DNA from 2 places in the Cytobacillus sp. FSL R5-0377 genome. Region 1 is predicted to be linked to the other one. Evidence: a T-box and tRNA genes for the amino acid it is inferred to sense, from the RefSeq annotation. Region 1 holds a T-box; the other holds one or more tRNA genes.

Region 1 (4,194 bases):
TTGTGCTGGGAACATATAATTTCAATAGTAAACTAAAATCAGGCAAGAGTATATTTTATGGAAGCCAGTTTCATGTTGAAAAGGTTTATAAAGGGGAAGCGGCAGAAAACATTACGGCAGGCATTGACAGAAACGATACTGGATGGGCAGAGGAATTTCAGCAGGAGGGCGGCAAGTTCCTGTTATTTTTGGAAAAAACAAAGGAAGCCCGTTTTCTAGTACCCGTCGCCGGTCCCAATGGAATGGCTGAGGTTCGGGATGGCAGGATTGTATCGGGGCATGAGGATTATTACAGAAGGATAATGGCTGAAAAAGGAAGAATACCAAGCCATGCTAAAGAAAAAGGGGATGGACACCTGATTGAAGTCCTGCTGTTTTCTTCAATAGGGCTGATTACATTACTGTTGATTTTAAGGTTTTTATTTAGAGAAAATGCGAATTCTTATTAAGCGCGTCACATTTAGATTATAATAGAGAAATAACAACTAAAGAAAAGGCAGGATTCTGTATGATTGTAAAAAATGAAGAAGAATTAGCAAAACTGAAGGAAATTGGCAAAATTGTCGCGGAAATTCGCGATGCGATGATTGAAAAAACCAAGCCGGGTGTCACAACCAAAGAGCTTGATGATTTAGCCGGAGAGCTGTTTGAAAAGCACGGAGCAATTTCCGGCCCTAAAGGAGAATACGATTTTCCAGGCTTTACATGCATAAGCGTGAACGAAGAGGTAGCCCATGGCATTCCCGGAAGCCGCATAATAAAAGAAGGCGATCTGGTAAACATTGATGTTTCAGGATCAAAAGATGGCTATTTTGCTGATACTGGCCTATCATTTGTCGTTGGAGAAGATGAAAAGCTGCAAAAATTATGTGATGTGGCACAGGAAGCATTCGACGAAGGTCTGAAAAAGTTAAAGCCGGGCGGCAAGCTGAGCCTTGTCGGCAAAACGGTTCATAAAGTGGCAAGAAACAACGGATTCAACGTAATCATGAATCTGACTGGCCACGGTGTCGGCCGCTCCCTTCACGAGAAACCGGACCATATTTTGAACTATTTTGATCCATGGGATAAACAGCTGTTAAAAGAAGGAATGGTAGTAGCCTTCGAACCGTTTATCTCAAGCGGAGATGACGAAGTTAGAGAAATGAGCGACGGGTGGACGTTTGTTACACCAAATAAAAGCCATGTCGCACAATGTGAACATACCGTTGTGGTCACAAAAGAAGGACCAATTATCTTAACGAAATAATCATGAACCAGGAGCATGGGATGCTCCTGGTTTTTTTAGATTTTTTGTTACCCGTGAAAAAAACGCTTGAACTCTCCAGAACATTCAGCTAAAATAATTAAAATTTCAAATTTTAAAGTAATGACAGAAACAAGTAGCTGTTATTCTCCCTGTTTTAGAGAGCTGATGCCCGGTGAAAATCAGCACATAGTTAACAGTGAATTACCTTCTTGAACTTTTCCTGTGAACAAGAGTAGCAGGGAACGGCCCGGACCGTTAATCCGCTGAGTGGAAGAGCAATCTTCAAAAAGGGTGGTACCGCGTTAACCACGTCCCTTTCTTTAGGGGCGTGGTTTTTTATATTTCAATTAGAGAAAGGATGGGGAACATGGAGAATTTTTTTGACAAATTAACACAGGATCAAAAGCTCGAAACAGAGAGGCAGCTTGAGATTTACTCTAATGGCGTCCAGGAGATTCTGCCTGAAGCAGATCTAAAGAATAAAATAGCTAAATCCATTTTTCAAAATCAGCCATTAAAAATTAAGCTTGGATTAGATCCGTCTGCACCGGACGTCCATATCGGCCATACGGTTGTGCTGAACAAATTAAAGCAGTTCCAGGACAACGGCCATATCATCCAGCTGATTATTGGTGATTTTACCGGGAAAATTGGCGACCCGACAGGCAAATCGGCAGCCCGAAATCAGCTCACAGATGAGGCAGTGAAGCATAATGCGAAAACATACTTCGAGCAATTCAGCAAGGTGCTGGACATGGATAAAGTCGATCTTCATTACAATTCAGCATGGCTTTCAGGCCTCCAGCTTGAAGATGTTATCCGCCTGTCCGCGAGCATTACGGTTGCCCGTCTGCTGGAACGAAATGACTTTTCGGAGCGCCTGGCCACAGGGAGCCGATCTCCCTTCATGAATTTTTCTACCCGCTGATGCAGGGCTACGATTCGGTTGCTCTTGAAAGTGATATCGAGCTTGGCGGCACTGATCAGCACTTCAATGTGTTGATGGGACGCCATCTGCAGGAGCATTTTGAAAAGGAAAAGCAGGTTGTCATCCTTATGCCGCTCCTTGAAGGCCTTGATGGCAAAGAGAAAATGTCTAAATCGAAAAACAATTATATTGGTGTGGATGAAGACCCGAATAATATGTACGGCAAAACGATGTCCATACCGGATGAGCTGAGTGTCAAATACTTCAATCTGGCAACCGATTTGCCGGTAACTGAAAAGCAGCAAATCGCAGAAGGGCTGGAAAACGGAACGCTTCATCCGCGTGACGCCAAAATGCTTTTAGGCCGCACGATTGTCCGCATGTACCATGGGGCAGCTGCAGCCGATAAAGCCGAACAGCATTTTCAAACCATTTTCCAAAAAGGAGCCATGCCGGAAGAGATTCCGGAACTCGAATGGAAGGGAGAGGGTGAAATGTTCATTACGGACCTGATTGCAGGACTTGGCCTTCTTCCATCCAAAACAGAAGCAAGAAAAATGATTGCAGGAGGCGGCATCCGGTTAAACGGAGAAAAAGTCAGCGATGTTAAGCTGCTCGTGAAAATTACAGATGGATTAGTTCTTCAGGCAGGAAAAAGGAAGTTTGTGAAACTGAAGCTTATCTAGGCATATCGCTTTTTTCCTGGCCCCTTCTCAAGCTATGATAGAATAGACGAAATTTTTAAAGAAAAGCAGGTGGACGAAATGAAAGCGATCATTCATAAAGGAAAAGCGGGTCTCGACGGGTTATCATATGGTGAATTGGAAAAACCTGAGCCGGGTGCAGGCGAGGTCAGGGTGAAACTAAAAACGGCAGGATTGAACCACCGTGATTTATTTGTCCCGCATCGCCACAAACCGGAAGATCCGGCACTTGTCATCGGTTCTGATGGAGCCGGAGTCATTGACGCAGTCGGGGAGGGTGTATCAGAAGTGAAGCGAGATGATGAAGTCATCATCAATCCGGGGCTTGGCTGGAAGGAAAAAAGCGAGGCGCCACCTGAGGGCTTTGAAATTGTCGGCTTGCCGTTTCATGGCACCTTCGCGGAATACATCGTGATTCCGGCTGAAAATGCAGCTCCCAAACCCAAATATTTAACCTGGGAGGAAGCGGGCGTTCTTTCCCTTGCAGCACTAACCGCATATAGAGCATTATTCACCAGAGGAAAGCTTAAGAAAGGCATGAAGGTGTTTATTCCCGGAATTGGAGGGGGAGTGGCAACCTTCTTAATGCAGTTCGCTAAAGCAGCAGGGGCAACCGTGTATGTGGCTTCCCGTTCCGAGGAGAAATGTCAGAGAGCTCTGGAGCTTGGTGCAGATATAGCCTTGGACAGCGGCGAAGATTGGAAGGCAGCCCTTGGCGGGGAAAAGGTGGATCTTGTCATTGAATCTGTCGGCCCGGCTACATTTAATAAATCTCTGGAGATCCTTCGCAATGGCGGAACCATCGTAACATTTGGCTCTTCAACAGGAGATGTGCTGGAACTTAATCTTCGCAGTCTCTTTTACGCTCAGCAAAACCTGCTTGGCTCGACAATGGGAAGTGCAGAGGAATACCATGAAATGCTCCAGTTTATTGAAAAACATCAATTAAGACCGGTATTGGATCAGGCATTTCACCTGGAACAATACGGCCATGCTTTTGATAAAATTGCAAACGCGGAGCAATGGGGGAAGATTGCTTTCAGAATCAGCGAATAAAAAAGGGTGAGATGCTGCCTAAAAGCAGTATCTCACCCTTTTTTTATACATGTAAAAATTTCACGCAAACAGGGTCCGGCACTTTCACATCTGCCTGAAGCAATGTTAGCTTCCCTGTTTGTTCATCTCTCGAGTACAAAACAATATTACTGGAGTTTTGGTTTGAGCCAATGATAAATTTTTCGGCAGGATCGAGCTCAAAGTCACGGGGCCAGTTACCTTCTGTTGAGGTATGCTCCACAAATGCAAGCTCTCCA
Region 2 (4,194 bases), 660 kb from region 1:
GTTCTGCTCATTTTTATTTTTCCTTTATTACAAAAGCTTTTCCCCAAACAATGAACCCATAAGCGCGACTGCTACAGTAGCTGTTTTGTTCTTGTCATCCAAAATAGGATTAACCTCTACAAATTCAGCGGATGTAATGATTTGTGCTTCTGCAAGCATTTCCATGGCCAAGTGGCTTTCACGGTAGCTGATTCCGCCAATTACCGGAGTGCCAACCCCTGGTGCATCATGAGGATCCAGTCCATCCAAATCAAGGGAAAGATGAACGCCATCTGTATTTCGTTCTTTTAAATATGTAATAGACTCTTCCATAACCTTGGTCATTCCAAGACGGTCAATTTCATGCATAGTGTACACTTTAATGCCTTTTTCCTTAATAAGCTCCCGCTCACCTTCATCCAATGACCTTGCCCCAATAATGACAATATTCTCAGGCTTAATCTTTGGACCATATCCCCCTACATTGGTTAATAGCGGATGGCCTATACCGAGGCTTACAGCAAGCGGCATGCCATGTATGTTTCCTGAAGGTGAAGTCTCAGCTGTATTTAAATCACCATGAGCATCATACCAGATAACCCCGAGGTTTGTATAGTGCTTTGAAACCCCTGCTAATGTTCCAATTGCGATGCTGTGGTCACCGCCTAGAACTAATGGAAAGGATCCGTCTTTTATTGCGTGATCCACTTTCTCTGCAAGCATTTCCGTTTTCTCTGCAATAAGGTGCAAGTTGCGAAGATTTGAATTTGGATCGATTTGGACCTCCGGGCGGCCGACTGGAATATCGCCCTGGTCATGGATTTCTTCAAATAAACATTTTAAACGTTCATTCACCCCGGCATACCTGATTGCACTTGGCCCCATGTCTACACCGCGTCTCATCTGGCCAAGATCCATTGGCATTCCAATTATCGATAATTTCTGTCTACTCATAATGTAACTCCTCCCTTTCCCTTCATATATATATTTTAACCGCTTTCAAACACATGACTCAACTCGACAAAATCGTGTATATATATGCGGCTGTTAGGGGAAAAGGTCCTAGTTTTTTCGATGATGTTCCGATATTTATAAAATAAAAAAACCTTAAACCACATTGGTTTAAGGATTAATAAATTATGTATGTTGGTGGAGCCTAGCGGGATCGAACCGCTGACCTCCTGCGTGCAAAGCAGGCGCTCTCCCAGCTGAGCTAAGGCCCCATTTGGAGCGGAAGACGGGATTCGAACCCGCGACCCCCACCTTGGCAAGGTGATGTTCTACCACTGAACTACTTCCGCAGCATGCATATTTATATTTACAACTAAGACCTTCAGGACTCGATTCCCAAGGTCTGCGTATTTCTATAAAGTGAGCCATGAAGGACTCGAACCTTCGACCCTCTGATTAAAAGTCAGATGCTCTACCGACTGAGCTAATGGCTCGTAGTAAGGAAAATGGCTGGGCTAGCAGGATTCGAACCTGCGAGTGACGGAGTCAAAGTCCGGTGCCTTACCGCTTGGCTATAGCCCAATAATTACAAAATAAAAAGGACATTCATAGCTTGTCCAGTTTGTTGTGTTTTATTAAAAATAAATGGTGGAGGGGGGCAGATTCGAACTGCCGAACCCGAAGGAGCGGATTTACAGTCCGCCGCGTTTAGCCACTTCGCTACCCCTCCATCTGCGAAAAACAGATGGTGCCGGCGAGAGGACTTGAACCCCCAACCTACTGATTACAAGTCAGTTGCTCTACCAATTGAGCTACACCGGCAAGTATGGTGGAGGATGACGGGATCGAACCGCCGACCCTCTGCTTGTAAGGCAGATGCTCTCCCAGCTGAGCTAATCCTCCATTATGGTGACCCCTACGGGATTCGAACCCGTGTTACCGCCGTGAAAGGGCGGTGTCTTAACCGCTTGACCAAGGGGCCTAGTATTCTAGTTGTTTACATTAAGAGAGCTTCCAACCGGGCTCGAACCGGTGACCTCTTCCTTACCATGGAAGTGCTCTACCTGCTGAGCTATGGAAGCAACAGCTCATATTTCCCATAAGGGGCTTTATGAAAATGGCTCCGCAGGCAGGATTCGAACCTGCGACCGTTCGGTTAACAGCCGAATGCTCTACCACTGAGCTACTGCGGAATAGCGGTATTTTAAAAACAGCCCGGCAGCGTCCTACTCTCACAAGGGGACAGCCCCTAACTACCATCGGCGCTGAGAAGCTTAACTTCCGTGTTCGGTATGGGAACGGGTGTGACCTTCTCGCCATCGCCACCAGACTATTTTTCAAAGACAATTATTATTATACCGTCTTTTAATCATTTTTCAAGAGGAAATTTACTTTTTTCGTTCCCTCAAAACTAGATAATGTATGAAGAAGTATTTGCCGAGTATTCACCAATGACTCGTCTAGCTTCGGCTCCTAACTTCTCTCGAAGTTGAACAGTCGCCTCCGCTTTTCATTTTGGTTAAGTCCTCGATCGATTAGTATCAGTCAGCTCCACATGTCGCCACGCTTCCACCTCTGACCTATCAACCTGATCATCTTTCAGGGATCTTACTAGCTTGACGCTATGGGAAATCTCATCTCGAGGGGGGCTTCATGCTTAGATGCTTTCAGCACTTATCCCTTCCGCACATAGCTACCCAGCGATGCCTTTGGCAAGACAACTGGTACACCAGCGGTGCGTCCATCCCGGTCCTCTCGTACTAAGGACAGCTCCTCTCAAATTTCCTGCGCCCACGACGGATAGGGACCGAACTGTCTCACGACGTTCTGAACCCAGCTCGCGTACCGCTTTAATGGGCGAACAGCCCAACCCTTGGGACCGACTACAGCCCCAGGATGCGATGAGCCGACATCGAGGTGCCAAACCTCCCCGTCGATGTGGACTCTTGGGGGAGATAAGCCTGTTATCCCCGGGGTAGCTTTTATCCGTTGAGCGATGGCCCTTCCATGCGGAACCACCGGATCACTAAGCCCGACTTTCGTCCCTGCTCGACTTGTAGGTCTCGCAGTCAAGCTCCCTTGTGCCTTTACACTCTGCGAATGATTTCCAACCATTCTGAGGGAACCTTTGGGCGCCTCCGTTACTTTTTAGGAGGCGACCGCCCCAGTCAAACTGCCCACCTGACACTGTCTCCCGCCCCGATAAGGGGCGCGGGTTAGAATTTCAATACAGCCAGGGTAGTATCCCACCGACGCCTCCACCGAAGCTGGCGCTCCGGCTTCTCAGGCTCCTACCTATCCTGTACAAGCTGTACCAAAATTCAATATCAGGCTACAGTAAAGCTCCACGGGGTCTTTCCGTCCTGTCGCGGGTAACCTGCATCTTCACAGGTACTATAATTTCACCGAGTCTCTCGTTGAGACAGTGCCCAGATCGTTACGCCTTTCGTGCGGGTCGGAACTTACCCGACAAGGAATTTCGCTACCTTAGGACCGTTATAGTTACGGCCGCCGTTTACTGGGGCTTCGATTCAAAGCTTCGCTTGCGCTAACCTCTCCTCTTAACCTTCCAGCACCGGGCAGGCGTCAGCCCCTATACTTCGCCTTGCGGCTTCGCAGAGACCTGTGTTTTTGCTAAACAGTCGCCTGGGCCTATTCACTGCGGCTCATCAGGGCTATTCACCCTAATGAGCACCCCTTCTCCCGAAGTTACGGGGTCATTTTGCCGAGTTCCTTAACGAGAGTTCTCTCGCTCACCTTAGGATTCTCTCCTCGCCTACCTGTGTCGGTTTGCGGTACGGGCACCTTTTCCCTCGCTAGAGGCTTTTCTTGGCAGTGTGGAATCAGGAACTTCGGTACTAAATTTCCCTCGCCGTCACAGCTCAGCCTATGTGGTAACGGGATTTGCCTCGTTACCGGCCTAACTGCTTGGACGCGCTAATCCAGCAGCGCGCTTACCCTATCCTCCTGCGTCCCCCCATTGCTCAAACGGTAAAGAGGTGGTACAGGAATATCAACCTGTTGTCCATCGCCTACGCTTTTCAGCCTCGGCTTAGGTCCCGACTAACCCTGAGCGGACGAGCCTTCCTCAGGAAACCTTAGGCATTCGGTGGATGGGATTCTCACCCATCTTTCGCTACTCATACCGGCATTCTCACTTCTAAGCGCTCCACCAGTCCTTGCGGTCTGGCTTCAACGCCCTTAGAACGCTCTCCTACCACTGACATCGAAAGATGTCAATCCACAGCTTCGGTGATACGTTTA

Evidence for each region. The T-box of region 1 lies ahead of tyrS (tyrosine--tRNA ligase). A T-box ahead of a tRNA ligase gene usually reads a tRNA of that ligase, here a tRNA-Tyr.
Region 2: it encodes a tRNA-Tyr, which carries the amino acid that the T-box ahead of tyrS (tyrosine--tRNA ligase) is inferred to sense. The anticodon was not compared.

Annotation. Positions count from the first base shown of each region.
Region 1 covers NZ_JBBORA010000001.1:1,626,021-1,630,214, reverse strand. Annotated here, with positions in the region: gene NSQ49_RS08220 (hypothetical protein) at 1-449, shown strand, start outside; gene map (type I methionyl aminopeptidase) at 509-1,249, shown strand; T-box leader at 1,361-1,568, shown strand; partial or broken gene tyrS (tyrosine--tRNA ligase) at 1,722-2,863, shown strand; gene NSQ49_RS08205 (zinc-binding dehydrogenase) at 2,942-3,937, shown strand; gene NSQ49_RS08200 (lactonase family protein) at 3,981-4,194, opposite strand, start outside.
Region 2 covers NZ_JBBORA010000001.1:2,287,489-2,291,682, forward strand. Annotated here, with positions in the region: gene rocF (arginase) at 28-933, opposite strand; tRNA gene NSQ49_RS11740 (tRNA-Ala) at 1,127-1,202, opposite strand; tRNA gene NSQ49_RS11745 (tRNA-Gly) at 1,206-1,280, opposite strand; tRNA gene NSQ49_RS11750 (tRNA-Lys) at 1,352-1,424, opposite strand; tRNA gene NSQ49_RS11755 (tRNA-Gln) at 1,438-1,512, opposite strand; tRNA gene NSQ49_RS11760 (tRNA-Tyr) at 1,577-1,660, opposite strand; tRNA gene NSQ49_RS11765 (tRNA-Thr) at 1,677-1,752, opposite strand; tRNA gene NSQ49_RS11770 (tRNA-Val) at 1,758-1,833, opposite strand; tRNA gene NSQ49_RS11775 (tRNA-Glu) at 1,838-1,912, opposite strand; tRNA gene NSQ49_RS11780 (tRNA-Thr) at 1,940-2,012, opposite strand; tRNA gene NSQ49_RS11785 (tRNA-Asn) at 2,049-2,123, opposite strand; rRNA gene rrf (5S ribosomal RNA) at 2,144-2,260, opposite strand; rRNA gene NSQ49_RS11795 (23S ribosomal RNA) at 2,446-4,194, opposite strand, start outside.